Regions from separate parts of the Sphingopyxis sp. FD7 genome, predicted to be linked through region 1. Evidence: predicted binding sites of a transcription regulator. Region 1 holds the regulator's gene; each other region holds the start of a gene.
The links. The regulator LexA, encoded in region 1, represses DNA repair genes until DNA is damaged. The targets are predictions, from matches to a motif close to GTTCCNCNCTTGTTCT.
Positions count from the first base shown of each region.

Region 1 (7,719 bases):
GCCCGCGATGGCCGAGGTGCGGCCGTTTCAGTCGCTGCATCTCACCGTCCCGCACAGTCCGCCGGTCGCGCGGATCGACGGCGAGGACCGGCTCGTCTACGAGCTTCATGCGACCAATTTCGCCGCGCAGACGCTGACCGTCACCGCTGTCGAGCTGCGCGCGGCTGACGATGGCGCGATCATCGCCCGCATCGACCCGGCCCGAGTCATGCGGCGGATCGGCGCCCAGCCGGGCGGCGCGCACGACCTTGCCCCCGGTCAGCGGGCGATCTTCTATCTCGCGGTGCCGTGGCGCCGCTGCGACGTGGAGCCGCTGACCCACCGGATCGGCCTGGTGCCGCAACGCGCGGATGCTCCGGGCGATCCGGTCGCGATCGAGGGGGGCGCCTTCGCGCCGCAGCCCGCAACCGACCTCGACATCGGCGCGCCGCTGCGCGGGGGGCCGTGGGCCGCGGTGGCGCTGCCCGAACTCGATAACGGCCATCGCCGCTATCCCTATGCCGTCAGCGGGCGCGTCCGCCTGCCCGGACGCCACGCGATCGACTGGATGCCCGCGGCGGGGTTCGACCGCGCCTCGGCGGGGAGCGATGTCGCCGCCGACGGATCGGGCGCCGACGTGCTGGCGGTCGCCGATGGCGAAATCCTGGTCGTCAAGGATCCGGCTGCCCCCGAAGCGCGCGCCAGCGTCGAGGACGAGACGGGAACGATGATCGTCCAACGGCTGCCCGGCGCCCGCTATGCCTTTTACCAGCATCTGATGCCGGGCATCCCCGTCCGGCAAGGCGAGCGCGTTCGCAAAGGGCAGGTCATCGGCCGGGTCGGAGCGACCGGCCATGTCACCCAGCCGCACCTGCATTTCCACGTCGCCGACGCCATCGCACCGCTCGACGGCGAAGGCCTGCCCTATCGGCTGGCCGCCGGGCGTGTTGTGGGGGCCTATGCGACCCGCGAGGATTTTGGGGAAGGAAAGCTCTGGCGCGCCGAAACCCAACGCCCCGTCGACGGCCTGCCCGCCCCCTATGCCGTGATCCGCTTCGACCCCTGAACCGGCGATTTGACTCGGCGAGACAATCGGCTAGCCTGCCCGCCGGGTCGCGTTTACCGTGAGGGGGAAACAGCATGTGGAAATGGATCCGGATTCCCAAGGGCATCGCCCTCGTCGCCTTCCTGCTGCCGTGGATGACGATCAGCTGCTCCGAACAGAAGATCGCCGAAGCGACGGGCTTTGGCCTTGCCTTTGGCAATGTCACGACGATGGGGCGCGCGGCGTCGGCGGGCGATGGCGCGGCGATGAACCTGTGGCTGATCCTGGCGCTGCTGGCGATTGCGGGAGGTCTGTTCCTGCTCTTCACGCGCGGGCGCGAAGCGGCGAAGCTGGTGCTCGGCACGTCGGTCGCCGCGCTGGTGCTGATCTTCCTCGGCACCTGGCGCTACAGCAAGGATGCGATCATGGCCGAGGCCGCGAAAAACGGCGGCGGCGGCGACATGGACCGCGCGGCGATGGCGATGATCCAGGTCAATTGGGAAATCGGATATTGGCTCGCCCTGTTCGCGCTGATCGCCGCCGCGGCGATGGCGTGGGTCGTGATGAGCGGCAAGGAAGCCGAAGCCGAGGCGAAGATGCGCTCGCTCGCGTCCGACGCCGCCGACGCGGCCAGGGGCGCCGCCGCTAAGGCGGGCGAGGCGATCGACGCCGCCACGGACAAGAAGGACGGCGACAAGAAGCATGGCGACGGGCCGGGCGGCGAACCGCCCAAGGCCTGACGCCCCTCCCGACACCAAACAGCCGCTTGCCGCGCGTCGGCAAGCGGCTAATGAACCATCATGCCCACTGCGAAATCGACCCGGCGCCGTAAATCCCATTGGCTTCTCCGTCCGCTCAAATGGCTGTTATGGCTGATCGCCTTTTCGGTGCTGTGGGTGCTCGTCTATGCCGTGGTGCCGCCGCCGGTGACCTTCACCATGCTGGCCGACCGCAACGGCATCACCAAGGACTGGACCAGCCTGTCGGACATCGACCGCAACATGGTCCGCGCGGTGATCGCGGCGGAGGACGGGAAATTCTGTAGCCACAGCGGCTTCGACACCGAGGCGATCGAGGAAGCGATCGAGCGCAACGCCAGGGGCAAGCGGCTGCGCGGCGGATCGACGATCAGCCAGCAGACCGCGAAAAATGTCTTTCTGTGGCAGGGCAGCGGCTGGACGCGCTATGTCCGCAAGGTGCCCGAAGTCTGGTTCACCTTCCTGATCGAGACGATCTGGGGCAAAAGGCGGATCATGGAGGTTTACCTCAACGTCGCCGAGACGGGGATCGGCACCTATGGCGTCGAGGCGGGGGCGCGGCGTTATTTCAAGAAGGGCGCGGCCAAGCTGACCCCGCGCGAGGCGGCGCGCATCGCCGCCATCCTGCCGCTGCCCCGGAAGCGCGAGGCGGTGAGCCCGTCGGGCTTCACGCGCCGCTATGGCAACACCATCGCCGCGCGCATCGGCCAGGTCCGGCGCGACGGGCTGGATGCGTGCGTTTACGATTAGGCGCCGGATGTCCGCTTCGGGGCGCGGAGCGGTCGGCACGGCCCCGGCGCAATCGGTCCAAAGGTCAGGAAAGGTCAGCCTTGTGCGGCTGGTGTGGGGTGGATTCCGGCCGTTCCCCGACAATTCCTCCTCTGTCCCCCTTGCCTTTCGCCTCGCCCCTTGCTTCGCTCCCCTTATGACCCTCAAACCGACTCATCTCGACGACAGCGGCGCCGCGCATATGGTCGATGTCGGCGCCAAGCCCGCGACGCAGCGTCGCGCCGTCGCCGGCGGACGCATCGCCATGTCGGCGGAGGCTCTCGAAGCCATCCGCGGCGGCAATGCGCCCAAGGGCGACGTGCTTTCCACCGCGCGTATCGCCGGCATCATGGCAGCCAAGCGCACCGCCGACCTCATCCCGCTCTGCCATCCGCTCGCGCTCACCAAGGTTGGCGTGGATTTCGCGTGGGAGGACAATGGCATCGCCGTCACGGCGGTCGCGCAGACGACCGGGCCAACCGGCGTCGAGATGGAGGCGCTGACCGCCGCGTCGGTCGCGTTGCTCACCCTCTATGACATGGCCAAGGCGCTCGACCGCGCGATGGTGATCGGCGACGTCCGCCTGCTCGAAAAGAGCGGCGGCCGCTCGGGCGACTGGCGCGCCGAATGAGCGCGCTCTTGCCCGTCGAGGAGGCGCAGGCGCGCCTGATCGGGCTGCGCGCGCCGCTCGCGGGCGAAACGGTCGCGCTTGCCGAAGCGCATGGCCGCTATCTCGCCGCCGACGTCCTCGCCGGGCGCGACCAGCCCGCGGCGCCGCTGTCGGCGATGGACGGCTATGCGATCCGCTTCGACGACCTGCCCGGCCCGTGGGCCGTGACCGGCGAGGTCGCCGCGGGTGCGGCGCCCGACCGCGCGGTCGGCGTCGGCGAGGCGCTGCGCATCTTCACCGGCGCGATCGTCCCGCCCGGCGCCGACACGGTGATCGTGCAGGAGGATGTCGCGCGCGAGGGCGACCGGCTGGTCCTGACCGGCGACGGTCCGGGGAGCCGCGGTCGCCACATCCGCGCGCGCGCCGCCGATTTCGCGGCCGGCGACGCGCTGCTCGCGGCGGGCTCATGGCTGACGCCCGGCGCCATCGCCACCGCGGCGATGAGCGGCGCGGGCACGCTTCCCGTCGGCGCCCGACCGCGCGTCGCGATCCTCACCACCGGCCACGAACTTGTGGCCCCAGGCCGCGCGCTCGGCCCCGGCCAGATCCCCGACAGCAACGGCGTGATGCTCGCCGCGATGCTCGCGGGCGAGGTCGCCGTGCCCGTGCAGCCGCTCCACGTCCGCGACGACCGCGCGGCGCTGGCAGGGGTTCTCAAGGATCTGGCGCGGCATCACGACGTCATCGTCACCGTCGGCGGCGCGTCGGTCGGCGATCATGACCATGTCCGCGGCGCGCTGGTTGATGCGGGCGGGCGGCTCGATTTCTGGAAGATCGCGATGAAGCCCGGCAAGCCGCTGATCGCCGGAACGCTGGGCGATGCGATCCTGCTCGGCCTGCCCGGCAATCCCTCGTCGGCCTTCGTCACCGCGACGCTGTTCCTACTCCCGCTCGTTCGTCATCTCGCGGGTGCGCGCGCACCCTTGCCGCCGGTGCAGCGCGCGCCGCTCGCCGCGCCGCTGGATGCGGGGGGAACGCGCCGCGACTATCTGCGCGCGCGGGTCGAGCGCGGGCTGCTCACCCCGCTCGTGGGGCAGGAAAGCGGCCGCACCCTCCCGCTCGCCGCGGCCAATGCGCTGCTGATCCGCGATATAGACGCCCCGGCGCGCAGCGCGGGCGATGCAGCGGACTATATCGCCATCGCTTGACAAGTTCTGCTTTGTTCCACTATCGTTCCCGCTATGTCCGGCCTGACGCTCCAGGCCTTCATGGAGAATGACCGATGTTGACCGCGAAGCAGCATGAACTGCTCCACTTCATCCAGCAGCGCCTCGACGCGAGCGGCATCTCGCCCTCGTTCGAGGAGATGAAGGAGGCGCTGGGCCTCAAGTCGAAATCGGGCATCCACCGTCTGATAAGCGCCCTGGAAGAAAGGGGCTTTCTCCGCCGCCTGCCCAATCGCGCGCGCGCGCTGGAGGTGCTGAAGCTGCCCGAAGCCGCGAAGTCCGTGGTGAACAACAATCGCGACAATGTCGTCGCGCTCCGCAAGACGCCCCCCGCACTCAAACCGATCGCCGCGAACGACATTATCGAAGTGCCGCTGCACGGCAGAATCGCCGCGGGTGTCCCGATCGAAGCGTTTGAGGACCATGAGCAGCTCGCCGTTCCCGCGGCGCTGCTCGGCGCGGGCGAACATTATGCGCTCGAAGTGTCGGGCGACTCGATGGTCGAGGCGGGCATTTTCGACGGCGACTATGCGCTGATCCAGAAAGCGGATACGGCGCGCGAGGGTGACATTGTCGTCGCGCTTGTCGACGGGCAGGATGCGACACTCAAATTTTTCCGCCGCGAAGGCAAGATGATCCGGCTCGATCCTGCGAACAGCGCCTATGAACCGCAACGCTACCCTGCCGAGCGCGTCATTGTGCAAGGGCGTCTGTCGGGATTGCTTCGTCGTTACCACTGACCTGCTGCGGGCGGCGCCACGGATGCTCGGCGCCGGATCGCAATGCGGCGACGGCTTTGGGCCGTTCGCCAAGATAGAGCGCGAGCCCGCCCGTTTCGGCGAGGCTGTCGCGCTCGATCGTCAGCCAGCGGCCGACGCATTCGCGCGGCAGCCAGCGGTCGCTGATGACAATATCGGCGGCGGCGCACGCCGCGGCCATGTCCGTGCCCTCGACCCGGTCGCGCCCGCGCGAGGCGAGGATGATGCGCCGCGCCGTCCCCGCGCCCTGCACCCAGCGGCAGAAATCGCGGTTGCACTCGACATGATCGAGATCGGCGAGCGTGGCGAGCGGGGCGTCGATTCCGGCGGCTTCGGCCATGCTGTCGCGGACATAGTCGCCCGCGCGATCGCGGAGCAGCGCGTAACCGCCGTCGGGCAGGGCCGCGGCGATGTGCCGTCCGTCGCCGGTGACCAGCAGGTCGGGGCGCGGCTGCGCAAACAGCACGGCGGCGCCCGCCGCGAGCGGAATCATCCCCCATCGGCGCCAGCGCGTCTTCCACAGCAATATCCACAGCCCGCCGAATAGCGCCAGGCCAAAGCCCCATGGCGGAAAGCTGGGCAGCGTCGTCACCGCCCCCGGCGCGCCCGAAACGGCGTGGGCGAGCGCAATCAGCAACCGCAGCGCCTGTTCGGCGACCCACCAGAAGGGCGCCCCAAGTCCGACGCTGTCGAACAGTAGCGCCAGTGCCTCGGCAGGCATGACGACAAAGGTTGTGAGCGGGATCGCGATGACATTGGCGAGCGCGCCGTACAGCCCCGCCTTGTGGAAATGGAAAAGCGCGATCGGCGTGAGCGCGACCTCGACGACGAGGCCCGTAATCAGCAAGCCGATGACGCCGCGCCCCAGGCGAAACGGCCACGATTCCTCACGGCGCGCGAGGAACGCCTGCATCGCCGGGCTTTCGTGGAGGGCGACGATCGCGGCGACCGCGGCAAAGCTCAGCTGGAAACTCGGCCCCGCCAGCGCCTCGGGCCGCCACAGGAGCACGATCAGCGCCCCCGCCGCGACGAGCCGCAAGGTCAGCGCCTCGCGTCCCATCAGGAAGGCGACGAGCACGAGCAACGCGGCGATGAACGAACGCAAGGTCGGCACTTCGGCCCCGGCGAGCCATGTATAACCCCCGCCCGCGAGCGCCCCCGCCGCCGCCGCGAGCGGCAAGACAAGGCCCGCGAGCGCGAGCCGCTGGCTCAGCGCGAACAGCCGCATCGCCAGCAGCATCGCGAAACCGACGACCGCCGTGACGTGCAGCCCGCTGATCGACAGCAGGTGCGCGAGCCCGCTCCGCCGCATTGCCTCTTCGTCGGCCTCGGCAATCGCGCCGCGGTCGCCGGTCACCAGCGCCGCCGCGATGCCGCCCGCCGAGCCTTCGACCTCACCCTGAATATGCGCGCTCAGCCGTGCGCGCAGCGGCGGTTCGGCATCCGCCCGGCCTGGCACGCGCGCGACGTCGCCGAGCACCGTTCCCACCGCGCCGATGCCGTCGAACCACGCGCGCCGCGCGAAATCATAGCCGCCGGGCAGGCTGGCGGTCGGCGGCGGCATCAGCCGCGCGCGCACCCCGATCGCCTCGCCCGCGGCCAGGTCGCCCGCCTGTTCGGTGCGCAGGGTCAGGCGGATGCGCGGCGGCAGGTCGGCGCGCGCGCTTGGCCGGGCAAGAATCCGCACCTGCCCCCTGGCGGGCCGCGGCTCGACGCGTTCGACGATGGCGGAAAATTCGGTGACGACCGGCTGCACGAGCACGGGCGCTGCAACCCACAGCGCGCGGCCCCAGATGAGCAGCATCCCCGCCGCCATCACGCCGCAGCCGACCGCGACCGCTCGGCCGGCGCGGCGGCGCCAGCCAATCATCAGCCCGCCGAGCACCCCGGCGGCGAGTAGCAGCAACGACCCGATCCAGTGCCCCCTGGTCGGCAGTGCGAGCCATGCGGCGATGCCCGCCCCCAGCGCGACGGGGAGCCAGAGGCCGATGCGTTCGCGCTCCGCCTCCAGTCGCGTTTCGAGCGCCGCGACGAGCGCTTTCCAGCGGGCGGCGCGGCGGGGTGCAATGGGCGTTTGAAGCGGACTTGTCGCCATGCTAGGGGCACCCCCGATCCCGCCCGACCGGGCGGCAAAGTGAGTGAAAGAGGCCGTGGTGGCAACCGAAAACCCAACCAAAGTGGCAGAAGCGACGCCCGAGGCGACCGGCGCCGACGTGGTGACGCGCTTCGCGCCCTCGCCCACCGGCTATCTGCACATCGGCGGCGCGCGCACCGCGCTGTTCAACTGGCTGTTCGCCCGCCATCACGGCGGCCGGTTCCTGCTGCGGATCGAGGATACCGACCGCGCGCGGTCGACCGACGCGGCGATCGACGCGATTCTGGACGGGATGCGCTGGCTGGAGCTCGACTGGGACGGCGAGACGGTGTTCCAGTTCGCCCGCGCGCCGCGCCATGCCGAGGTCGCGCACGAACTGCTCGCGCGCGGCGCGGCCTATCGCTGTTACCTGACGCCGGACGAGCTTGCCGCGATGCGCGCCGAGGCGCAGGAAAAGCGCCAGCCATTCCGCGTCCGCAG
Region 1 covers NZ_AP017898.1:1,991,309-1,999,027, forward strand. The annotation lists gene SPYCA_RS09390 (M23 family metallopeptidase) at 1-1,045, shown strand, start outside; gene SPYCA_RS09395 (hypothetical protein) at 1,120-1,764, shown strand; gene mtgA (monofunctional biosynthetic peptidoglycan transglycosylase) at 1,825-2,532, shown strand; gene moaC (cyclic pyranopterin monophosphate synthase MoaC) at 2,708-3,181, shown strand; gene SPYCA_RS09410 (molybdopterin molybdotransferase MoeA) at 3,178-4,368, shown strand; gene lexA (transcriptional repressor LexA) at 4,443-5,126, shown strand; gene SPYCA_RS09420 (ComEC/Rec2 family competence protein) at 5,080-7,239, opposite strand; gene gltX (glutamate--tRNA ligase) at 7,298-7,719, shown strand, end outside.

Region 2 (7,719 bases), 1.2 Mb from region 1:
CGATGGAAGGGAGGGGGCTCGCCGCTCGCAGCGCAGCAAACCTAATGACCCGGGCGGACAAGGCGCGGATCGAGGATCGCGATGCGCTGCGGCAGCAGTGGCGGGATACGTCCACAAGGCTGGGCTTTGATCCCGCCATGGTCATTGCAAGGGCCAATGCCCGCAGCGCGCAGGACCTTGGCAATGTGACTGGCGTTGGGCCCACGATGCGCGCGATAGTCCGCAATGCTCAGGCCCTTGCAACCTCCTTGGCCGAGCGGCTTGGTCTACGGGAAGGTGACCCGCTGATACCCTCAAGGCTGACCAACCGCAGTGTCGAGCAGGTCGCCGCAATTCATGCAGTCGCCTCGGCTGTGCGGCATCTGGGCGAGCGGGAGGCAGCTTTCACCCGGGCCGAGATCTACCGCGCGGCGCTTGGCTTTGCGCTCCCAACCTCGCTCGCTGACATCGAGCAGCGCGTCGACCAGCTACTCCGACAGGGACATCTGGAGAAGGGCAGGGGCGCCGACCGGGAACTGCTGACGACACGCGATGCTATCAGCCTCGAACAGCGCATCATTGCTGGGGTCGAAGACGGGCGCGGCGCTGCGCCGGCGATTGTTTCTCCCGACCTTGCTGGGTCCCGTCTGCAGGCCCTGTCCCAGATCAAATATGGCCTAACCTTAAACGCTGGACAGGAAGGGGCAGGGCGTCTGCTACTTGGCTCGAACAATCGGATCGTCGCGATCCAAGGCGTCGCGGGCGCAGGCAAGAGCACGGTCCTCAAACCCGTCGCCGATATCCTGCGCGAGGAGGGAAGGGCCGTGCTCGGGCTCGCGGTGCAGAACACGTTGGTCCAGATGCTCGAGCGCGATACAGGCATTCCATCGATGACGGTGTCGCGGTTTCTCGCCCGGCACCGCGATCTCCTTGAAGGGGCCGATGCGGACCGTCTCGCCGAGGCGCGGGCCGACATGCGCGGCAGTGTCGTGCTGCTCGATGAGGCATCAATGGTCGGCAATGCCGACAAGGAGAAGCTTGTGCGGCTGGCAAACCTTCTCGAACTCGGCCGCTTTGCCAGCATTGGCGACCGCAAGCAGTTGGGTGCCGTCGATGCTGGAAAGCCATTCGATGTGATGCAGCAAGCCGGGATTGAGACGGCCATCATGAGCACCAATCTCCGCGCACGGACAGAGGGCCTTCGAGCTGCACAGCAGGCAGCGCAAGAAGGGCGCATCGAAGACGCCATGCGCCATTTGGCACCCCAGGTGATCGAGGTGGGAAATGACGTTGCTGTCGAAGCGGCCGCCGCCTGGCTGTCGCTTTCGACCGCCGAGCGCGAAGCAACCGCAATCTATGCCTCAGGCCGAAACTTGCGCAGTGCCGTGAACGATGCGGTGCAGACCGGCCTGAAGGCGAGCGGAGAGCTTGGTCCTGAAAACATGCGGCTCCAAACCCTGTCGCGCGTCAATGTAACCCGCGAGGAGCTGCGCTATGCGAGCACCTATGCCCCCGGCATGGTGGTCGATGTGGCGCGGCGTCAGCGCAGCCAAGGCCTTGCAGCAGGTGAATACCGGGTGGTCGGAACCGATGTGGCGCGCGAGCGGGTCACGCTGGAGAACGCGCGTGGCCGCCAGTTCGAGTTTCGTCCCGGTCAGATCAGGCCGCAAGGTGAGCAGGATCCGCTGCGTCTGTTCGAAGTCCGCGCCCTCGACATTTATACCGGCGACAGGATCCGGTGGACCGAGACCGATCACCAGCGGGGCCTGCTCAATGCCGACCAGGCCCGGATTGTCGCAGTCGACAAAGGGGCTGTCGTGGTGAAGACATCCTTGGGCGCAGAGCACAGGCTCGAGCAGGGCGACCCGATGCTGCGACGTCTCGATCTTGCCTATGCGCTGAATGCCCATATGGCGCAGGGGCTGACCTCCGATCGCGGCATTGCTGTCATGGACAGTCGCGAGCGTAATCTGGCCAACCAGCAGACGTTCCTGGTGACAGTTACACGGCTGCGCGATGGTCTCACGCTTTATGTCGATAATGCTGGCAAGCTTGAGGCAGCGGTCGAGCGCAATGCCGGCATGAAGCGTTCAGCGCTTGAAACGGTCGATCTCCTCCGCGATGCGGCAGCCAAAGGGCAGGCCAAAGATCGTGTGGCGCCTGCACCGGAACGCAAGCCGCCAGAGCTTGTCCGGTCGATCACCAAGCCATTCGAGATCGGCATCTAGCGTCCCGCTGTCCCCATGCGTCCGCACATGGCCGGTTGACGCGAAGTTCTTTATTTGTTCTCATTGACCCATGCCCCGAATCTCCGATGATATCCTGCTTACTCATCTCGAAGTCGCGCTGGCCGTTGCGCCGGAGCACACGCTCGTCCGTCTCAATGCCGATGATCCGCGCGCCCAGCGCAGCGCCAGGGTCGATCTTGCTCGTCATCTGGTCGAACGCATGCGCGGCTTCACCATCGAAGGCGACAGCCAGGGCGGCCAGGTCGCGCAATCGTGTCTGTTTCCGGGCGATCTGTCGCCGATCGGATGAACTGATTGGCCTTGTCGAGGAGGTTTACTGGAGTGGCCGGTCCGGGGCGTTGGAGCTCAGCTGAACAATCCGCTCGGCGATAGCCTGCCATGTCCGAATGCCTGCCTCGTCGCCAGCAAGTGCGAGCGCCCCAATCTGCTCGGCGACGTGCAAGGGAGCCTTGGCGCCATGAGTTTGCAGGACATGGTGGGCGCAGGCCCAAAGCTCCCAGTCGCTCAGCATCAGCCCAGCAGGCCGACGACACCGCCAACCGCCGCGTAGAGACCGTAGGCGACGAAGGCTACGGCAAGGAGGAATTCGAGGCGTAGTTTGAAGGCAGTCGGTCGAGGTTGTCCGACAGGCCATATCTGGTCGCAAGCAAATCCGTTGAACCCCGAACGCTCCCCGACCACTTCGACACGAGAGCCGATGAATTTCCGTACCTGGCGGGTGTTGTCGAGTTCCCAAGTCCCGCCACCGTCAGTTCGCAGCACTGGTCCGTTGGCCGCCCATTCGACGATGCCGGTCAGATGCGTGGTGCTGCTCACCGGCAAGCTGGGCCTTTCCAGTAGCGATCCCAGCGCAGGACAGTGCCGGTCTTGATCATGGCGCATGACAGATCGGCACCTGACGGCAGACGGCACCAGGCAGCGGTCCTGTTTCCGCCTGCGGACCCCTCGGAGCGGCATGTCAGCCGCGGACCTCTGACCACCACATGACCGGTCGAAATTGTTCCCTTCGCGCCGCCCATCAGATGTACAAGGGCGTCGCGCGCCTCAATTGCCGTGGCATTTGGGCAGGGCTGATTGGTGCGGCAGGTGCCGTCCATTTCCCGGGCCGCGATGCCGGCGATCCGCAGGTGAGGGCCTTCCGCACACCAGACCGGACCGTCACCATCCCAGACATGAGTCGGTGTGCAGGTAAAGGTCTGTCCGGAAGCGACGATCGAAGCGGCAAGGAGGGCAAGCATCAGAGAACCACCTTAGAGCGCCCGTCCGAACCAGAGAACCCGTCCGACGATGTTGAGCGTGCGTTTCTCGAGGCCGCGCCAGCTTGGATAGGCCGGGTTGTCGCTCAGAACCGACGCGCGCTTGCCCTGTGGTTCGAGGGCAATGCGCTTTACGCTCAACATGTCGTCCATCCGCAGGACATAGATCCCGTCTCTCAGCCGCGACTGGCCATCCCCGAGATCGACCATAACCTCGTCGCCATCGTGGAGGGTTGGCTCCATGGAGTCCCCATGGACCGCGATAATCGAGAGGCTCGATGCCTTGCTCGCGGTCAGTCGGCGCAGCCACTTCTCGTCGAAGCCGAACTGAGCGGATTTGGCTTCCATTTCGGCCAGAGCGCCATGGCCGGCCGATGCCTCGACATTGAGCAAAGGCACATGGACCAGTTCGACGACCGGGCCTGAGCGGCGGGCAGGTGCTCCAAGAACCTTCTCATCGACCCCGAAAAATCGCGCCAGAACCGAGCGGTCCTGCTCGTCCAGCTGCCTCGGGCTGCCGCGCCGAATATACTGCTGGATGTAAGCGGCATTGCGCCCCAACAGGCGCGAAACCGAGGAGTAATTCACCCCTCGTTGCTGGATCAGTTCGTCCAGGGCTCTCCGTGCGTCGTCCATGACTGCCAGTCCTATCGCGGGCGCCTAGGAAAATCGATCCTAGACTCTAGGAAGCCTTCCTAGTAAGAACATAACAAGAACGCAAGCTTAAAGCGAGTCGAGGGCGATGGAGCTACTGGAGCATATCGAGGCATATCTGGCGCAAACCCGGACGTCGCCAAGCACCTTCGGTCGGATGGCAGTTGGAGACCCAAGGCTGGTAGCCGATCTGAAATCTGGCAGGCGGCCACGTCGGCGGACCGAAGAGCGCTTGCGCGGCTATCTGAATGAGGCCGAAGCAAGGGCTGAAATCTGCCAAACTGGCTGAGCCGTTCCCTTCCAGTCCCGCCGTCACATCGGATGTCGCACGGCAGGATATTCGTGATCAGGCGTTCAGGACTATCAGCATCTAGGCTGGCAATGTCGAAATGAAGCCGTCGCCATGCTGAACCGATCTCCAGCGTAAGGGCCGTAAACAAGCCAGTTGCTGCCAACGGTCTTCCCAGTTAGACGATCTAAGGGTCAACTTTCTGTGCGGGTCAATTAACTGATTCGTATCTGCGCGGTTGATAGGGGAACGGGGGGCGCTTGAACCGATGAACTTCAAGCCTGGTGAACGAGTGCGCCTTAAGCGCGATCCTTCCGCAGTGGGGGTCGTTACGGACACGCCCCCTCAAGAAATGACGGGTCGCCTCATGATAGAGGTGGAATTTCCCACTGGTCGCGCCCGCCGCCCAGCCGGCCAGCTGGAACGCGTGGAGGCAGAAGTCGACGCGCTCGAGGACCTTCGCAATGGCAAGCTTTCCTCACCGATTGATCTGCGGCGTACGATCAATCACCTAAGAATGACCGGCAAGCTGGCAGACATGATCTACGCTATGGGTGCCACCAACACCCAGTTTCATGCCTATCAGTTCAAACCCCTGTTGAAGCTGCTCAACGCTCCGGCGCGAGGGCTTTTGATTGCGGACGAAGTCGGTCTGGGTAAGACCATTGAAGCAGGACTGATCTGGACTGAACTGGTTGCCCGTTTCGACACTCGGCGGCTGCTGGTGGTCTGTCCCAAGCCCCTCGTGGAAAAATGGCGGGCTGAGCTGCGCTCAAAGTTCAACGTGGAAGCCAAGGCGTGCAATGCGGCGGAGCTGATGGATCTGCTGCGCGATGATGCCGAGCGCAAGCAGGGCTTCGCCGCAATCGCATCACTTTCGTCGCTGCGGCCTCCAGCGAAATGGAATGACGATGTGGAGCCTGACCAGTCCGCGAGGGGGCAACTGGCTCGCTACCTGGCCGATGAACGAGATGATGAGCTGTTCGACCTGGTGATCTTCGATGAAGCCCACCACATGCGCAATGCCGATACCGCCAATCATAAACTCGGACAGCTGGTCACCGAGGCTGCAGACTATAGCCTTTTGCTATCCGCCACCCCCATTAACCTGCGCTCGAACGACCTGCGGGTGCTGCTGAAACTGCTTGATCCGGACACGTTTGAAAACGAATGGCAGTTTGCAATCCTGCAGGATGAAAACGCGCCTCTGGTCGCTGCCTGCGAAGCAGCCCGAAATCCGGGTGTCCCCATCGCCTCAGTGGCAAAATTGATAGATGAGCTGCCGCCTGGGCGGATTCTCAAAACCGGGGGGCGTCTCAAGCGGCTTCGCGCTGAACTGAAGTCTGGCGTAGAAGATACCCCTGAAACCAGGGTGCGTTTGGCCGCCCGGCTAGAGGAGATGTCCCTGCTTGGTTCGATTGTGAACCGAACACGACGCCGGGATGTGGCTGAGTTCAAGGTCGAGCGGCGGCCCAAGACCATTCCTTGGGAAATGTCAGCGGACGAACGCAAATTCTATGATCGAATTACGCATGCGATCGAGCGTTACGCCTACGACCGGGATCTCAATGAACGGTTCCTGCTGGCTCAGACACAGCGTCTTCTGGCGTCCAGCCTAGCGTCGGCTTATCGCCATTGGGGAGAGAAGACCGGCAATCTTTCGCTGGATGAAGAGGACGACGACGCGCCGAAATCGGTTCCAGGTCCGCTTGTCAGTGCTCTTGGCGAGATCTGCAATGACCGCACGGTCCTTGCAGAGCTGGAACGGAACGATACCAAGTTCGAGAGGCTGAGCGCTGCGATCAAAGACCTCAAGTCTGCAGATGGCGACCAGAAGCTCATTGTCTTTTCAAGCTTCAGGCGCGTCATCAGCTATCTCAAGGGGCGATTGGAATCCCAGGGGATTAATGTCGTGGAGCTCCACGGCGGGATCAAAGAGGACCGCCAGCAGACCCTTGAACGGTTCGCGGATGCGCCTCGCGGCACCGTGCTCCTGACCTCAGAAGTCGGCGGCGAAGGTCTTGACCTGCAATTCTGCCGCATCGTGCTCAATTGGGATCTGCCCTGGAATCCCATGAAAGTTGAACAGCGGATCGGCCGCGTCGATCGTATTGGTCAGCAGTCCGAATCCGTGGACATCATCAATCTTATTGCCAGCAATACCATCGAGGAGATCGTCTATGATCGCCTCTATCAGCGCCTCGACATTATTCGATACGCCCTAGGCGATTTCGAGCCGATTCTGGGCGAGATCGTCAAGGATCTCGACATCATCCTGTCTGACCCCACGCTGAGTCTCGCTGAGCGAGCAGCAGAGATCGACCGCGCGACCCAAGCGGCCGAAGCCCGCAAGCAGCAGGCGGATCAACTGGAGCGTGAGGCGCCTGGGCTCATCGCCCACGGAGAAAACATCCTCAACCGCATCAAGGAGGCCAACGCACCTCACAAAATGCTCTCGAGCAGCGACCTTCGGGACTACATCGTCAGCACGCTCGTGGAGAATTTCCCCGACACCAGATTTGATCGAGTGCCGGGCGCATCGGTGGAAATCTATGAAGCGCGTCTGTCCTCGCGCGCACAGGCAGAATTCGCACGGTTTCTGGACAGTTCGGCCAAGCGTTACCCGACGCGCTTCAGAAGAGATGCTGGATCTGGTGTCCGTGTCGTATTCGGCAGCAATCCAGACCCGGGCCGCTTTCGCGCGATCGATACCGTACCCATGACACACCCGTTGGCACGGTTTGCATCCGAGATCCGCCAACGCCGCCTCGCCGGTCTCGCCATTCGGCCTGTGACATCGCTTAAGATTTCCCGACAGGAAGCCGGCGGTCTGAAGCAGGGGCGATACGCAGTCGCGGTCGAACGCTGGTCGATCGATGGCCTCGTTCCCGTCGACAAGCTCTTTTATCTCGCATCAGAAATCCGGACTGGCGAGGTTATCGGACCTGACGAAGCCGAAAAGCTGCTCATTCAGGCCCTGACCTCCGATCCCAGCCTCTCGGCACTTGCTCCCGAGGAACTGAACAGCGCGATCGATGCTGTCGAAAACAGGATCATCCCGCTCATTGCCAATGCTCGGGACGATTTCGAGAATGCTGAGGCTGCTCGGCATTATGACCAGATCGAAACCCAAATTGCACTGGTCCAGGAACACCGGGAACGAAAACGCACCGACATGAAATCCCGGATTCTCGATCTGGAACTGTCAGGCGGCGATGTCCAACAGAAGGACAAGAAACTGCGATCTGCCAAGATGCTCCAAGGGAAGCTCGATAAATTTCTTGCCCGGATG
Region 2 covers NZ_AP017898.1:800,051-807,769, forward strand. The annotation lists gene mobF (MobF family relaxase) at 1-2,207, shown strand, start outside; gene SPYCA_RS03740 (hypothetical protein) at 2,278-2,517, shown strand; gene SPYCA_RS19490 (DUF6961 family protein) at 2,542-2,739, opposite strand; gene SPYCA_RS03750 (DUF5818 domain-containing protein) at 2,739-3,044, opposite strand; gene SPYCA_RS03755 (thermonuclease family protein) at 3,041-3,466, opposite strand; gene SPYCA_RS03760 (S24 family peptidase) at 3,479-4,120, opposite strand; gene SPYCA_RS03770 (helicase-related protein) at 4,696-7,719, shown strand, end outside.
Region 2: a site for LexA is predicted at 4,191-4,206, ahead of SPYCA_RS03760 (S24 family peptidase). Genes of this name have one in related genera too.

Region 3 (7,719 bases), 290 kb from region 1:
AGAGCATGACATCTCCCTTTCAATGCGCCATGACTCGCCCGGCGCTTTCCTGCAATATCGCTTCTGCTTGCCATCGACGAAGCGACACTTTTCCGGCTATGAGCGTGGCACGCACGCAACAGCATTTTCCCGAATAACGACAAGAAAGCCGCATCCGTTCCGATGACGACCCGCCGCCCGCCCCGCTCCGCCCCGCGCTCCGGCGCCGACCGCTCTGCCGCAGCGGCCCCGCGCGGCCGCCGCGCCGCGCGCGCCGACGCGCCGCCGCGCAAGCTTCCGGCCGAGGCCGAACGCGAGGATGGCCCGCAACGCATCGCCAAGCTGCTCGCACGCGCCGGGGTCGGCTCGCGCCGCGACGTCGAGCGCATGATCGAGGAGGGCCGCATCGCGCTGAACGGCGCGGTCATCGCTCAGCCCGCGCCGCTTCTCACCTCGCTCGACGGCCTGACCGTCGACGGTAACCCTGTTGCAAAGCCCGTCTCGACCCGCCTCTATCGTTTCCACAAGCCCGCGGACTGCCTCACCGCCGCGCGCGATCCCAGGGGACGCAAGACGATCTATGACGTGCTGCCCAAGGGGTTGCCGCGGCTGATGCCCGTCGGCCGCCTCGACTATAATACCGAGGGGCTGCTGCTTCTCACCAACGACGGCGCCTTCAAGCGCCAGCTCGAACTGCCCGCGAGCGGGGTCGAGCGCACCTATCGCGCGCGCGCCTTTGGCGACATCAGCCAGGCGCAGCTCGAGGAGCTGGTGATGGGGATCGAAATCGACGGGATCCGCTATGGCAAGATCGACGCCAATCTCGAACGCCGCACTGGGCGCAACCAGTGGATCGAAATGACGCTGACCGAGGGCAAGAATCGGGAGGTGCGGCGCGTGCTCGAACATCTGGGGCTTCAGGTCAGCCGCCTGATCCGCACCCGCTATGGCGAGTTCACCCTCGCCGGGCTCGACATGGGGGCGGTCGAGGTCGTGCCGCGCGATGAATTGTTCAAGTTCCGGCGGCATCTCGGCTGATGCGCGTGATCGCCGGCGAATGGCGCGGCCGCAAGCTGCTCGCGCCCAAAAACGACGCCACCCGCCCGACCGCCGACCGCACGCGCGAAACGCTCTTTTCGATGCTCGCCAGCCGTCTCGGCAGCTTCGAGGGACTGTATGTCGCCGACCTGTTCGCCGGGTCGGGCGCGCTGGGGATCGAGGCCCTGTCGCGCGGCGCCGAACAATGCCTCTTCGCCGAGCAGGATCGCGACGCGCTCGATGCGCTCCGCAGGAATCTCGACGCGCTGGGAGCAACCCCACGCGCCGACATCCGCGCCGGGTCGGTGCTCGCGCTCGGCCCTGCGCGGCGGACCTGTGACCTGCTGCTGTTCGACGCGCCCTATGCCACTGGCGCGGGCAGCGTCGCGCTCGACAAGCTCGCCCGCCTCGGCTGGATCGCCCCCGACGGCTGGATCTCGATCGAAACGGGCGAGCGCGAAACGGTCGAGGTCGCGGGCTTCGAGATCGACGCCGAGCGCAAGGTCGGCAAGGCGAAACTCACGCTTCTGCGCCCGGTTTAGCGCAATCGCGCGCGCAGCCGCTGCAATTCGTCCACAGGCACCGGCGCCAGCGCCGCCGCGGCCCTGCCCTCGCGCAGCCGCTTGCGGTCCTTTTCCGACGGTTCGACGCGGCGCACGCGCACCGGCACATGGCCCTGCGCGCGCATCCCCAGCGCCTCGGCCGCGCCGCGCGACAGGTCGATGATCCGCCCGCGCGCAAAGGGGCCGCGATCGTTGACGCGCACGATGATCCGCCGCCCGGTGTCGAGCGCGGTCACCTCAACATAGGTCGGCAGCGGCAGCGTCGTATGCGCGGCGGTGATCCAGCCGGGCCGGAACTTCTCGCCATTCGCGGTCCGGTTGCCCGACTCGCTCCCGTACCAGCTCGCATAACCGACGGCGTCATAGGCGGGCGCGGCGGCGGGGACATAGGTGGTGCCGCGGATCGTATAGGCGGGCCCGATCCGCACCGGGGTGTCGGCGACCGGGCGGTAATTGCCCCCGGCGCAGGCGGAGAGCGCCAGAACCGCCATCGCAGGCCCGGCCGCTCGCATCGCTGAATCCCATTGCATGACCCATGCCCTAAAGGGCCGGAAGGAGGAGATAAAGTCTGGAGTTGGTTGGGGTGTTCACTGCCATCAAACCTCGTCATGCTGAACTTGTTTCAGCATCCATGGCCTGACCTCTCATCCGGCGCCGCGCCAAAGGAAACGACCGGGCCATGGACCCTGAAGCAAGTTGGCGATTATCCCCTTACCATAGGGAGACCCGACTCGTCATTGCGAGGACCCCGGACTTGATCCGGGGGACGAAGCAATCTCCAGCCATCGTTCGGGTGCTACGCAAGCTGGAGATTGCTTCGCTGCGCTCGCAATGACGCCTACGGATGCGAGCGGGATAAGCGCCAAACAAGTTCAGGGTGACGGACAAGGAACAATGGCCTTCAGCCGAGCTACCCGCCCTCGCCACAACCGACCCGACCTCAGCCCCGCACTGGACAGTCCGCGCCGCGTTCCCTAATCGTTCGCGCGTGAACACGCCCCCCGCCTCGACGCCCGACCTGACCCGCCCCGACCCATCGGACCCGCCCTATCTGCGCGGATTGAACGGGCCGCAGCGGCAGGCGGTGCTGACGACCGAGGGCCCCGTGCTGATGCTCGCGGGCGCGGGCACGGGCAAGACCGCGGCGCTCACCGCGCGCCTCGCGCACATCATCTGGACGCGGCGCGCCTGGCCTTCGGAGATTCTCGCGGTCACCTTCACCAACAAGGCCGCGCGCGAGATGCGCGAGCGGATCGGGCGGATGATCGGCGACGCGGTCGAGGGAATGCCGTGGCTCGGCACCTTTCACAGCATCGCGGCCAAGATGCTGCGCCGCCACGCCGAGCTGGTGGGGCTCCAGAGCAATTTCACCATCCTCGACACCGACGACCAGCTGCGCGTCCTCAAACAGCTCATCCAGGCCGAAGGACTCGACGAAAAGCGCTGGCCCGCGCGCCAGCTCGCCGGCCTGATCGACAAATGGAAGAACCGCGGGCTGACGCCTGCCGATCTCGACGCCGCCGACAAGGAGGCCTATGCCGACGGCAAGGGGCAGCATCTCTACGCGCTCTATCAGGCGCGGCTGAAAACGCTCAACGCCTGCGACTTCGGCGACCTCTTGCTGCACATGCTTGTGATATTGAAGACGCACCGCGACGTGCTCGAGCACTATCAGCAACGCTTCAAATATATTCTCGTCGACGAATATCAGGACACCAACGCCAGCCAGTATCTGTGGCTCCGCCTGCTCGCGCAGGCGCGCAAGAATATCTGCTGCGTCGGCGACGACGACCAGTCGATCTATTCGTGGCGCGGCGCCGAGGTCGCGAACATCCTGCGCTTTGAAAAGGATTTTCCGGGCGCGACGGTCATCCGCCTCGAACAAAATTACCGCTCGACGCCGCAGATCCTTGCCGCCGCATCGGCGCTGATCGCGCAAAACAGCGACCGGCTCGGCAAGACGCTCTGGACCGAACTCGACGCCGGCGACAAGCTGCGCGTCGTCGGCGTCTGGGACGGGCCGGAGGAAGCGCGGCGGATCGGCGAGGAACTGGAAACGCTCCAGCATCGCGGGATCAGCCTCGACCGCGCCGCTATTCTCGTCCGCGCGCAGTTCCAGACGCGCGAGTTCGAGGACCGCTTCATCGCGATCGGCATGCCTTACCGCATCGTCGGCGGTTTCCGCTTTTACGAACGCGCCGAAATCCGCGACGCCCTCGCCTATCTCCGCCTCGTCCAGTCACCCGCCGACGATCTGGCGTTCGAGCGCATCGTCAACGTCCCCAAGCGCGGACTCGGCGACAAGGCGCTTGGGCGCATCCACCAGTTCGCGCGCGCCGAACGCGCCCCGCTGTTCCACGCCGCCTCGCGCATCACCGAAACCGATGAACTGACACCGCAGGCGCGCCGCCAGCTCGCCAGTTTCATCGCGATGATGCGCGGCTGGCAGGCGAAGGCAAGCCAGCTGCCGCACCCCGAGCTGACCCAGCTCATTCTCGACGAATCGGGTTATACCGCGATGCTCCAGGCCGATCGCAGCGCCGAAGCCGCGGGGCGCCTCGAAAATCTCTCCGAACTCGTCCGCGCGATGGAGGAGTATGACTCGCTCGAAGCCTTCCTCGAACATGTCAGCCTTGTCATGGACCGCGACAATGACGATCAGACCGAAACGGTCACGATCATGACGATCCACGCCGCCAAGGGACTCGAGTTCGACCATGTCTTTCTCGCCGGGTGGGAGGATGGCGTCTTTCCGTCGCAGCGCGCGATGGACGAGGGCGGCACCGCCAGCCTCGAGGAGGAACGCCGCCTCGCCTATGTCGCGATCACCCGCGCCCGCCAGCGCGCGAGCATCTATCACGCCGCGAACCGGCGTATCTATGGCCAGTGGATGAGCAGCATCCCCAGTCGCTTCATCGCCGAGATTCCACCCGAGCATGTGGAGAGCGAAAACAGCTTCGGCGGCGGGCAGAGCCTGTGGCGCGCCAACTGGTCGGTGCAGGGCGATCCTTTCGCGCATGTCGCCGAACGCCAACCGTCGCGCATCATGACGCGCGGCCCCGCCTGGCAGCGCGCGGTGGCGGCATCGAACACCGTCACCCGCGCGCCCGCGCCTTCCGAACGCGGCCCCGCCGCGTCGGTCGGCGCCAGGCCGCGCGCCGACCTCGCGATCGGGCTGCGCGTGTTCCACGAGAAGTTTGGCTATGGCGAGATTATCGACATCGACGGCAACAAGCTGGAGGTCGAGTTCGACCAGGCCGGAACCAAGCGCGTGCTCGACAGCTTCGTCCGCGCGGCCTGAAACGGCGGGGCGCTCGCTTGCAAAGCCCGGGTGGCGCGTTATGGCAAAGGCGATGACGGCACCCGCGACATGGCTCGATCAGGCGCGCGACGCGCACCGGCGCGGCGACGTCGAGGCGGAGACGGCGGCGCTCGACAGCGCGATTCGTGCCGACCGCGGCAACATCCCCGCATTGCTGGCGATGGCCGAACTCAAACGGCGGCTCGCCGACGAACGCGCGGCGGGCAGCTTCTATCGCCTCGCGCTGGCCACCGCTGCGCAGGCGCGCAGCGTCCCGGCTGCGCTCCATGCCGGGCTCCAGCGCGCCGAAGCGTTCATCGCCACGTCCGAGCGCGCCTTCGCCGACCATTTGCTTGCGCAGCTCGGCGCAGCGGGCATCGACCGGTGCACCGCCCCGCCGCGCGTCGCCGAAGCGCTCCGCATGCTCGCGGGCGAACAGCCGCTCTACCTGCAACAGCCGGGCATGTTCTATTTTCCCGGCCTCGCGCAGCGGCCTTTCTTCGAGCGTTCCAGTTTCGCCTGGGCGGAAGCGATCGAGGCGGCGACCGACATGATCCGTGCCGAGCTTCAGGCCTTGATCGAGCAGGCGGCCGACCGCTTCACTCCCTATGTCAGCGCGAACGCCGACCGCCCGCCGCCGAATAATCCGCTGCTCGACAAGCCCGACTGGGGCGCCGCCTGGCTGTGGAAAGACGGCGCGGTGGCCGACGGCATGGACCGACTGTGCCCCGCGACCCTCGGCGCGCTCGAACTGGCGCCGCAGCCCGTCATCCCGAACCGCGCGCCGATCGCGCTCTTTTCGCGCCTCACCCCCGGCACGCATATCCAGCCGCATCACGGCATGCTCAACACGCGGCTGATCTGCCACCTGCCCCTGATTGTCCCCGATGGTTGCGGGCTGCGCGTCGGCGCCGAAACGCGCAGCTGGCGCGAGGGCGAGCTGCTGATTTTCGACGACAGTTTCGAGCATGAGGCGTGGAACCGCGGGACGAGCGACCGCACCATCCTGTTGTTCGAAATCTGGCGCCCCGACATCGACGCCGACGAACGGGAACAATTGACGCGCATCTTCTCCGCGATCGACACATATGGCGAACAATAGACCAAGGGACACAGAAACGATGACCAATCCGGGAATGGACGCCGACATCTACGACGCTTTCATCGAACAGCTGCAACGCTATGTCCGCGAACGGCTGATCCCCGCCGAAGACCAGCTCGAGGAGCTCGGCCGCGTTCCCGACGACATCCTTGCCGAAATGCGCGACATGGGGCTGTTCGGGGTGACGATGCCCGAGGAATATGGCGGCGCGGGCATGAATATCAGCCAATATGTCGGCTTCATCCGCGAACTCGCTTACGCCGCGCCCGCCTATCGTTCGATCGTGTCGATCAATATCGGCATGGTGTGCAAATCGATCCTCGGTTTCGGAACCGAGCAGCAGAAGGCGCATTGGCTGCCCAGGCTCGCCGGCGGCAGCATCGCCGCCTTCGGCCTTACCGAGCCCGACAGCGGATCGGACAGCGCGGCGATGAAGACGCGCGCGGTGCCGAGCGGCAATGGCTATGTGCTGAACGGCACCAAGCGCTACATCACCAACGCGCCCTTTGCCGACGTCATCCTGGTCATGGCGCGCACCAATGCCGAGGCGCTGCCCAAGAATGCGCATGTCAGCGCGTTCCTCGTGCCGCGCGACACGCCGGGCGTGTCGATCGGCAAGCCCGACGGCAAGATGGGCCAGGCAGGGTCGCAGATCGCCGACGTGATCCTCGAGGATGTGCATGTCGACGGCGATGCGCTGCTCGGCGGCGAGGAAGGCATCGGTTTCCGCGCCGCGATGCAAAGCCTCGACAATGGCCGCCTGTCCGTGGCCGCGGCCAGCGTCGGCTATGCCAGGCGGATGCTCGACGCGGGGCTCAAATATGCGATGGAGCGCAAGGCGTTCGGCGAGCCCATCGCCAATTTCCAGCTGATCCAGGCGATGCTCGCCGACAGCAAGGCCGAAATCTACGCCGCCGACTGTATGCTGAGCGACGCCTGCGCGCGCGCCGATCGCGGCGAGAAGATACTGGTCGAGGCGGCGGCGACCAAGATGTTCGCCAGCGAAATGTGCGGCCGCGTCGCCGACCGCGTGGTACAGATCCACGGCGGCGCGGGCTATCTCAAGGAATATCCGGCCGAACGCTTCTATCGCGACTGCCGCATTTACCGCATTTATGAAGGGACGACGCAGATCCAGCAGCTAGTGATCGCGAAGAACATGATTCGCGATTATGTTGGTTAAGCTGTTCGGCACCGGCCCGCTCCCCCACCCGGCCTCCCCGACGATAGTAGCCTATGGCAGGCCGGGTGGGGGAGCGGGCCGGTGCCGAACAGCAATGTAGGGGAAAGGTCGCTGGTGGAGCCGAGGGGAATCGAACCCCTGACCTCTGCAGTGCGATTGCAGCGCTCTCCCATCTGAGCTACGGCCCCGCGACCGGCGGGGTCTTAACGGCACAGCCCGGCAGTGGCAACGGCTTTTCTGACCTTGGCCGTCGCCACGAAGTTTTTTTGAGGAATGGGGGGATTCCGATGAAAGCCTGGCATCTGACCAGTCGTCCGCAGGGGCTGCCGACGATCGACAATTTCGCACTCCGCGACCTGCCCGACACGCCGCTCGAAAAGGACCAGCTTCGCGTCCGCAACCGCTGGCTCTCGGTCGATCCCTATATGCGCGGGCGGATGAACGACGCCAAAAGCTATGCCGCGAGTTTCCAGCTCGACCAGCCGATGACCGGCGGCGCGATCGGCGAAGTCCTTGAAAGCCGGATGGACGGCTTTGCCCCCGGCGACCTGAT
Region 3 covers NZ_AP017898.1:1,697,631-1,705,349, forward strand. The annotation lists gene SPYCA_RS07955 (response regulator) at 1-7, opposite strand, end outside; gene SPYCA_RS07960 (pseudouridine synthase) at 163-1,017, shown strand; gene rsmD (16S rRNA (guanine(966)-N(2))-methyltransferase RsmD) at 1,017-1,559, shown strand; gene SPYCA_RS07970 (septal ring lytic transglycosylase RlpA family protein) at 1,556-2,110, opposite strand; gene SPYCA_RS07975 (ATP-dependent helicase) at 2,569-4,881, shown strand; gene SPYCA_RS07980 (aspartyl/asparaginyl beta-hydroxylase domain-containing protein) at 4,934-5,983, shown strand; gene SPYCA_RS07985 (acyl-CoA dehydrogenase family protein) at 6,003-7,166, shown strand; tRNA gene SPYCA_RS07990 (tRNA-Ala) at 7,279-7,354, opposite strand; gene SPYCA_RS07995 (NADP-dependent oxidoreductase) at 7,454-7,719, shown strand, end outside.
Region 3: a site for LexA is predicted at 2,550-2,565, ahead of SPYCA_RS07975 (ATP-dependent helicase). Genes of this name have one in related genera too.

Region 4 (7,719 bases), 550 kb from region 1:
TCTCGACATCGAGCAGGCGCGCTTTCCGGACCGGTTGCAGGTCGAGGTGTCGATGCCCGACGAGCTCAAACATGCGTGCGTACCGGTGCTGATCCTGCAACCGATCATCGAAAATGCGATCAAATATGGCGTGTCGCCCAGCAAGGGCAAAATCGCGATTCGCCTGCAAGCCAGCGCCGAATATGGCCTGCTCGTCTTGCGCATCGAGAATGACATCGACCCCAGGGCGCCGGTGCCGACGTCGGGAACCGGCCTCGGCCTCGGCAATGTTCGCGAGCGCTTGCTGACCCGCTATGGCCCCGCGGCCGGGTGCGAATGGGGCAAATCGGACAATGGCGGCTTTGTCGTTTCGCTATGGCTGCCGCTGGCACGGGAGGCTTGCTGATGCTTCAGACCTTGCGCACATTGATCGTCGATGACGAGCCGCTCGCGATCGAGCGGCTTCAGATCCTTGCCGGGCAACAGGATGGGATTTCGCTCGTCGGCACCGCGAGCGACGGCGCCTCGGCGCTACGCATGGTCGATGCGCTCGCGCCCGACCTGCTGCTCTGCGACATCGCCATGCCCGACCTCAACGGGTTGGAGGTGGCGGCGGCGATCGAGCGGCTCGACAATCCGCCCGCGATCGTCTTCGTTACCGCCTTCGATCGCTACGCCGTTGCGGCGTTCGAGGTCGCGGCGGTCGACTATCTGCTGAAACCCGTTGCCCCCGACCGGCTGGCGCGCGCCTTGTCGCGCGTACGCGAATGGCGCGCGGCCGAGCGCGCTCCGGCGCAGAAGAGCAAGTGGATCACCGAATTCTGGGTCCAGAATCGCGGCGAGATGCTGCGCATCGATGCGGCGCAGGTCGATCTGATCGAAGCCGAACGCGACTATATGCGCCTGCACGTCGGTGCGCGCAGCTGGCTGATCCATCAGACGATCAAATCGTTGGAAGCGCGGATGAACCCCGATCAGTTCATGCGTATCCATCGGTCGAAGATGATCCGGCGGGACGGCATCGTCGGGCTGAAACATCATGGCGACGGCGCGTGGAGCGTCGACCTGGGCGAAGGCGGCGTGCACCGCATCGGCCGCACCTATCTGCACGATGTAAAGGCGATCATGCACGCCTGAAAAGGCGACCATGCCGCCTGGGCATGGCCGCCTTCACAAATGATCGCAAGGGACGCGATCAGGGTGCGGCGGCGATCACGAGCCGCCCGGCCTCGGCGTAGCGTGCGCCATTACCGTTGAATAGTTCGGCCAGCTTGATCTCGGCGTCGGCCATCGCCGATTTTTCGCAACGGATCGCGATGGCGCGCTCGTGGAGCGGCTGACGGTAATGCGGTCGGCTGCCGCACACCTTTTGCACCGCATATTTGACGCGCGTTGTCAGCGATTCGCGGCCGTCTTCGGTTGCAAGGTTGAGATCATCGTAGCGCACGATAGTCGTTCGCCGTTCGCCCTCTTCGTCGACGGCGGCGGCCGCGGGGACCGCAAGGCCGGTCAGCGCCATCGGCGCCGCCAGCAGGATGAAATTAAGGTTCGCCATGGGGGAGTCCTCTCGCAGGGGGATCGGATGCGGGATACGAAGCGCCCGGACCGGGGAGACCGAGGCCCTCCGCATCCCGCAGCCTTGGAATGGCGCATTTGCTCCGTTCGATCATCCCGGGTTCGACCGGATCGGTGGGCACGTCGATCAGACCGACCAATGGCATCCGGTCATCGACGAATGGCCGACGGCACGGTAATTTCGTGACACAATTCTTGCATCCCGGTGACAAAGCGACCATTTTTTGTCATTGTGAAGAAATTATCTTACCGAACGACTCGAAAAGTCGAAAGCGCGCTGTTCCGCGGCGTGCTGCTGGTCGGCGTGGGCGTCCTGTGCGGTGCGCTTCTGGGCAACATGGCCGCAGGGAAGCGGTTAAGCCGTGACACGGCCGACATCCCGATGTCCTACACGGCGCTCAGCGCCAACCCCGATGCGGCCGCGACTCCCCTGATCGAACCCGCCCCGTGTCGCGCCTGTCCCGACAGCTATGGCGTCGCGGCGCGCCTCCGCGCTGACCGCGAACAGCGCGCGAACGGCGCGTTCCGCGCGCTGGGGGCCGTCGAACCGGCGATCGACGACGCCCACGCCGAGGAAAATTATCGATATGGCGGCAGTTTCCCGAATCTCGCGCCGCTATCGTCCGCGTCAGCCATCGAACCTCCCGCCTCGACACAGGATGGCGAGACTGATCGGGATACGGAACGCCCCGCCCGCACCGATGCGCCCGATTTTATTGCGGAGGCGCCTTGACCGGCGGCGCGCAGCGCGTCTTGTCGCCAGCCTTGCATGCAGCGACGTCGGCTTCCCACTTCATCCGCTCCTCGGCCGACATTGCGGCAAGACGCGCCTTTTCGGCCTCATAGGCAGCGGTTTCCTCGGCAAAGACTTGCTGGTCGTGCGCGACCTGCTGCGCCGCCGCCGAGACTTCCTGCGTATAGAGGACGTTATCGCTCCGCGCCCGCGCCGCTTGCTCCGCGTTGAGGCGTGCGGTGTTGGCCCGCTCTTCGGCCGTGGTGCCGTCGGGCAATTTCTGTTGGGCCGCGGGCGGCGCGTCGGCGGCCTGATGCGCGGCGGCCTGACCGGCGGCCAGCAGCGCCAGGGCAAATGAAACGGTCAATATCGTCCGGGTCATCGAAACGTCTCCTTCGATCCACAGCTCTGCTCCAACGCGCCAGCTCGCGCCGCGTTCCGGCCGCGATTTGACCTCGCGTCGGCCAGTCGTCATGCTGGGCCCCTTCCTTCTGCGCGATCGGACCCGCATTTGCCAGCCCCGACGAAATATCCACTCAACCGGCCCGTCTTTTTCGTCCCGCTCGCGGTCCTGCTCGCCGCCGTGTTGTTTAGCCTGTGGCAGGGCGCGACGGTCGTGGCCGTCGAAACGGCGATCAACGATTGGATACTGCACCATTTTTCGCCGCTCTTCGCCTGGGCGGGCATCGTTTTCCTCGCGCTGCTGCTGATCGTGGCGCTGTCGCCGCTCGGCGGCCGCATTGTCGGCGGGGCGCAGGCGACGCCGATCCTGACACGCTGGCGCTGGTTTGCCGTCACCCTCTGCACAACGATCGCCACCGGCATCCTGTTCTGGGGCGCCGCCGAGCCGCTGTTCCATCTCAACGCCCCGCCCGCGATGCCGGGGATCACGCCGGGCAGCAACGCCGCCGCGGCCTTCGCCATGTCGACGATGTTCCTTCACTGGACGCTGACGCCTTATGCCATTTACACCGTTGCCGGCCTTGCCTTCGCGCTCGTCTATTACGACCGCCGCGAACCCTTCAGCCTTTCGTCGCTTTTCGTGCCGCTTATCGGACCGCGCGCGCACGGCGCCGCGGGCACCGCGATCGACATCGTCTGCCTGTTCGCGCTCGTCGCCGGCATGGCCGCTTCGCTCGGCGCGGGCGTGCTCGCGCTCGCGGGCGGAATCGAGGGACTGTCGAGTTTCGCGGGTGGCGCGCCGCTGCGCTGGGGTATCGCCGCGGCGATCGTCGCCACTTTCGTCATTTCGGCGGCGCTGGGTCTTCAGCGCGGCATTGCGCGATTGTCGCTCCTCAACATCTGGCTGTTCCTCGGCGTGTTGCTGTTCGTCGTCGTCAGCGGTCCCGCCGCGCGCCTTCCCGCACTCGGCCTGGCGGGCGCCACCGACTATGCCGCAACCTTCGTGCCGCGCAGCCTCGGCATCGACGTTGATCGCGACTGGCACCAACAATGGACAATCTTCAACTGGGCCAACTGGTTCGCCTGGGCGCCGGTCACCGCGCTGTTCCTCGGCCGCCTTGCGGTAGGCTACAGCATCCGCGCCTTCATCCTCGTCAACCTGCTGCTGCCCGCGCTGTTCGGCGCGGTTTGGATGATTGTCATCGCCGGAACGACGATCATCCTCGACCAGCAATCGGGCGGCGGTCTTTACACCCTCCTGACCAGCGCCGGTCCCGATCCGCTTCTCTATCACCTGTTCAGCGAACTCGGCGGGGGCCTGCCCGTTCTCGTGCTGCTGATCGGCGCGATTTTCATTTCCTATGTGACGGCAGCCGACAGCAATGTCTCGGCGATGAGCGCGCTTTCGACGCATGGCATATCGCCCGAAACGCCCGAAGCGCCGCTCGCGGTCAAGATCGCATGGGGGATTACCGTCGGGCTGGTCGCGACCATTCTCGTCGCATCGTCGGGGATCGACGGCATCCGCATGATGTCGGTCCTCGGCGGCTTTCCCGCGCTGTTCATCATCCTCGGCGCCGCGATGTCGTTGGCCGTCATGACGATGGAACGCCGACCGGCCGTTGCCTCGACGGATCGCTGACCCAAGGGGCACATTGCCGCCGCGCGGCGCGCGTCCTATCTAAGCGGCGAAGCGGTATAGACCGCCCTTGCGTCTTTAGAACAAATCTGGAACATACCGCCTCCATGAGTCTCACCCACATCTCCGTGCGCGGTGCGCGCGAGCATAATCTGAAGGGCGTCGACGTCGATCTGCCGCGCGACGCGCTGATCGTCATCACAGGGCTTTCGGGGTCGGGGAAATCGTCGCTCGCCTTCGACACCATCTATGCCGAGGGACAGCGGCGCTATGTCGAGTCGCTGTCGGCCTATGCGCGCCAGTTCCTCGAAATGATGCAGAAACCCGATGTCGAGCATATCGACGGCCTCTCGCCCGCGATCAGCATCGAGCAGAAGACGACGAGCCGCAATCCGCGTTCGACCGTCGCCACCGTCACCGAAATCTATGACTATATGCGCCTGCTGTGGGCGCGCGTCGGCATTCCCTATTCGCCCGCAACCGGCGAGCCGATCAGCGCGCAGACGGTCAGCCAGATGGTCGACCGCGTGATGCAGCTTCCCGAAGGCACGCGCGCCTATCTGCTCGCCCCCGTCGTCCGCGGACGCAAGGGCGAGTATAAAAAGGAACTCGCGCAGTGGCAGAAAGAGGGCTTCACGCGCGTCCGCATCGACGGTGAGTTCTACGCGATCGAGGACGCCCCGGCGCTCGACAAGAAGTACAAGCATGATGTCGAGGTCGTCGTCGACCGCATCGTCGTGCGCGAAGGCATCGAGACGCGGCTCGCCGACAGTTTCGAAACCGCGCTGAAGCTGGCCGAAGGGCTTGCTTATGTCGATCTCGCCGACGGTGTCGTGCCCGGCCGCGAGGACGAGGAGAGCGGCGGCACGGAACAGAAAATGAAGGGCGCGGGCATCCCGGCGAATCGCCTCATCTTCTCCGAAAAATTCGCCTGCCCGGTCAGCGGCTTCACCATCGCCGAGATCGAGCCGCGGCTGTTCAGCTTCAACGCGCCGCAGGGCGCCTGCCCCGCGTGCGACGGCCTCGGCGAACGGCTGGAGTTCGACCCCGAGCTCGTCGTCCCCAACCATGCGCTCAGCCTCAAAAAAGGCGCGGTGGTGCCGTGGGCGAAATCGAACCCGCCCTCGCCCTATTATATGCAGGTGCTCGAAAGCCTCGGCAAAGCCTATGGCTTCTCGCTCGACACGCCATGGCAGGATCTGCCCGGCGCGGTGCAGCTGATCATCCTTTATGGCACCGGCGGCAAGCCCGTCGAACTGACCTTCAAGGACGGCAAGCGCAGCTATACGACGCACAAGGCGTTCGAGGGGGTGATCGGCAACCTCAATCGCCGGATGCTCCAGACCGAAAGCGCGTGGATGCGCGAAGAGCTGGGCAAATATCAGACCGCGCAGCCGTGCGAGACGTGCCACGGCGCGCGGCTGCGCCCCGAGCCGCTCGCGGTGAAGATCGCGGGCGAGAATATCAGCATGTCGGCGCAGCGGTCGGTTGCCGACGCGCTCCAATGGTTTTCGACGCTCGACGAGAAGCTGAACGAGCAGCAGCGCCAGATCGCCAGGGCGATCCTGAAGGAAATCAACGAGCGGCTTGGCTTCCTCAACAATGTCGGGCTGGACTATCTCAACCTCAACCGCACGAGCGGCACGTTGAGCGGCGGCGAAAGCCAGCGCATCCGCCTTGCGAGCCAGATCGGCAGCGGCCTCTCCGGTGTGCTCTATGTGCTCGACGAGCCGAGCATCGGTCTGCACCAGCGCGACAACGACCGGCTGCTCGCGACGCTGAAGCGTCTGCGCGACCTCGGCAACACCGTGATCGTCGTCGAGCATGACGAAGATGCGATCCGCCACGCCGACCATATTGTCGACATGGGCCCCGGCGCGGGCGTCCACGGCGGCGAAATCGTCGCCGAGGGCACGCTGAAACAGGTGCTCGCGAACAAGAAGAGCCTGACCGCCGCCTACCTCACAGGGGCGAAAAAGATCGAGGTGCCGAAGCACCGCCGCCCCGGCAACGGCTTCGACCTGGTGCTCAAGGGCGCGCGCGCGAACAACCTCCGGAACGTCACCGCGAAGATCCCGCTCGGCACCTTCACCTGCGTCACCGGCCTGTCGGGGTCGGGCAAGTCGAGCCTGATCATCGACACGCTCTATGCCGCGGCGGCGCGCACGCTGAACGGAGCGCGGCTCGTCGCGGGGCCGCACGAGAGCCTCACCGGGCTCGAACATTGCGACAAGGTCATCGACATCGACCAGTCGCCGATCGGCCGCACGCCGCGGTCGAACCCCGCCACTTATACGGGCGCCTTCACGGTCATCCGCGACTGGTTCGCGGGGCTGCCCGAAAGCCAGGCGCGCGGATACAAGCCGGGGCGCTTCAGCTTCAACGTCAAGGGTGGGCGCTGCGAAACCTGCACCGGCGACGGCCTCATCAAGATCGAGATGCACTTCCTTCCCGACGTCTATGTGACCTGCGAGACGTGCCACGGCAAACGCTACAACCGCGAAACGCTGGAGGTTAGGTTCAAGGGGATGAGTATCGCCGACGTGCTCGATATGACCGTCGAGGATGCGGCCGAATTTTTCAAGGCGGTGCCCGCGATCCGCGACAAGATGGCGATGCTCGTGCGCGTCGGGCTCGGCTATATCAAGGTCGGGCAACAGGCGACGACCTTGTCGGGCGGCGAGGCGCAGCGGGTGAAGCTCGCCAAGGAATTGTCGCGGCGCTCGACCGGGCAGACGCTCTATATCCTCGACGAGCCGACGACGGGGCTGCATTTCGAGGATGTGCGCAAATTGCTCGAAGTGCTCCAGGCGCTCGTCGAACAGGGCAACAGCGTCATCGTGATCGAGCATAATCTCGATGTCATCAAGACCGCTGACTATATCCTCGATCTCGGCCCCGAAGGCGGGGTCAAGGGCGGCGAAATCGTTGCATGCGGCACGCCCGAACAGGTGGTGAAGGAAAAACGCAGCTTCACCGGGCAGTATCTCAAGCCGTTGCTGGAGAAACAGGCGCCGCCGCAATGATCACCACCGCCGCCGCCGACTTTGCCGCCGCCTTGCCGAACGGCGGTCGCCTCGCGGGGCTCGATGTTGGCACCAAGACGATAGGCGTTGCGCTGTGCGATGCGGGCTGGTCCTTTGCATCGCCCGACAAGACGATTGTGCGCAAGAAATTCGCCGCCGACCTCGACGCGCTCAGGGCGCTCGTCGCTGCGCAGTCGGTCGTCGGGCTGGTCGTCGGCCTGCCGCTCAACATGGACGGCAGCGACAGCCCGCGCACGCAGAGCACGCGTGCCTTTGCGCGCAACCTCGCGCCGCTCGGCCTCCCCGTGCTGCTGTGGGACGAACGCTGGTCGACCGCCGCGGTCGAACGCGCGATGATCGCCGCC
Region 4 covers NZ_AP017898.1:1,440,548-1,448,266, forward strand. The annotation lists gene SPYCA_RS06735 (sensor histidine kinase) at 1-385, shown strand, start outside; gene SPYCA_RS06740 (LytR/AlgR family response regulator transcription factor) at 385-1,116, shown strand; gene SPYCA_RS06745 (UrcA family protein) at 1,175-1,534, opposite strand; gene SPYCA_RS06750 (hypothetical protein) at 1,787-2,287, shown strand; gene SPYCA_RS06755 (hypothetical protein) at 2,268-2,762, opposite strand; gene SPYCA_RS06760 (BCCT family transporter) at 2,799-4,331, shown strand; gene uvrA (excinuclease ABC subunit UvrA) at 4,436-7,354, shown strand; gene ruvX (Holliday junction resolvase RuvX) at 7,351-7,719, shown strand, end outside.
Region 4: a site for LexA is predicted at 4,409-4,424, ahead of uvrA (excinuclease ABC subunit UvrA). Genes of this name have one in related genera too.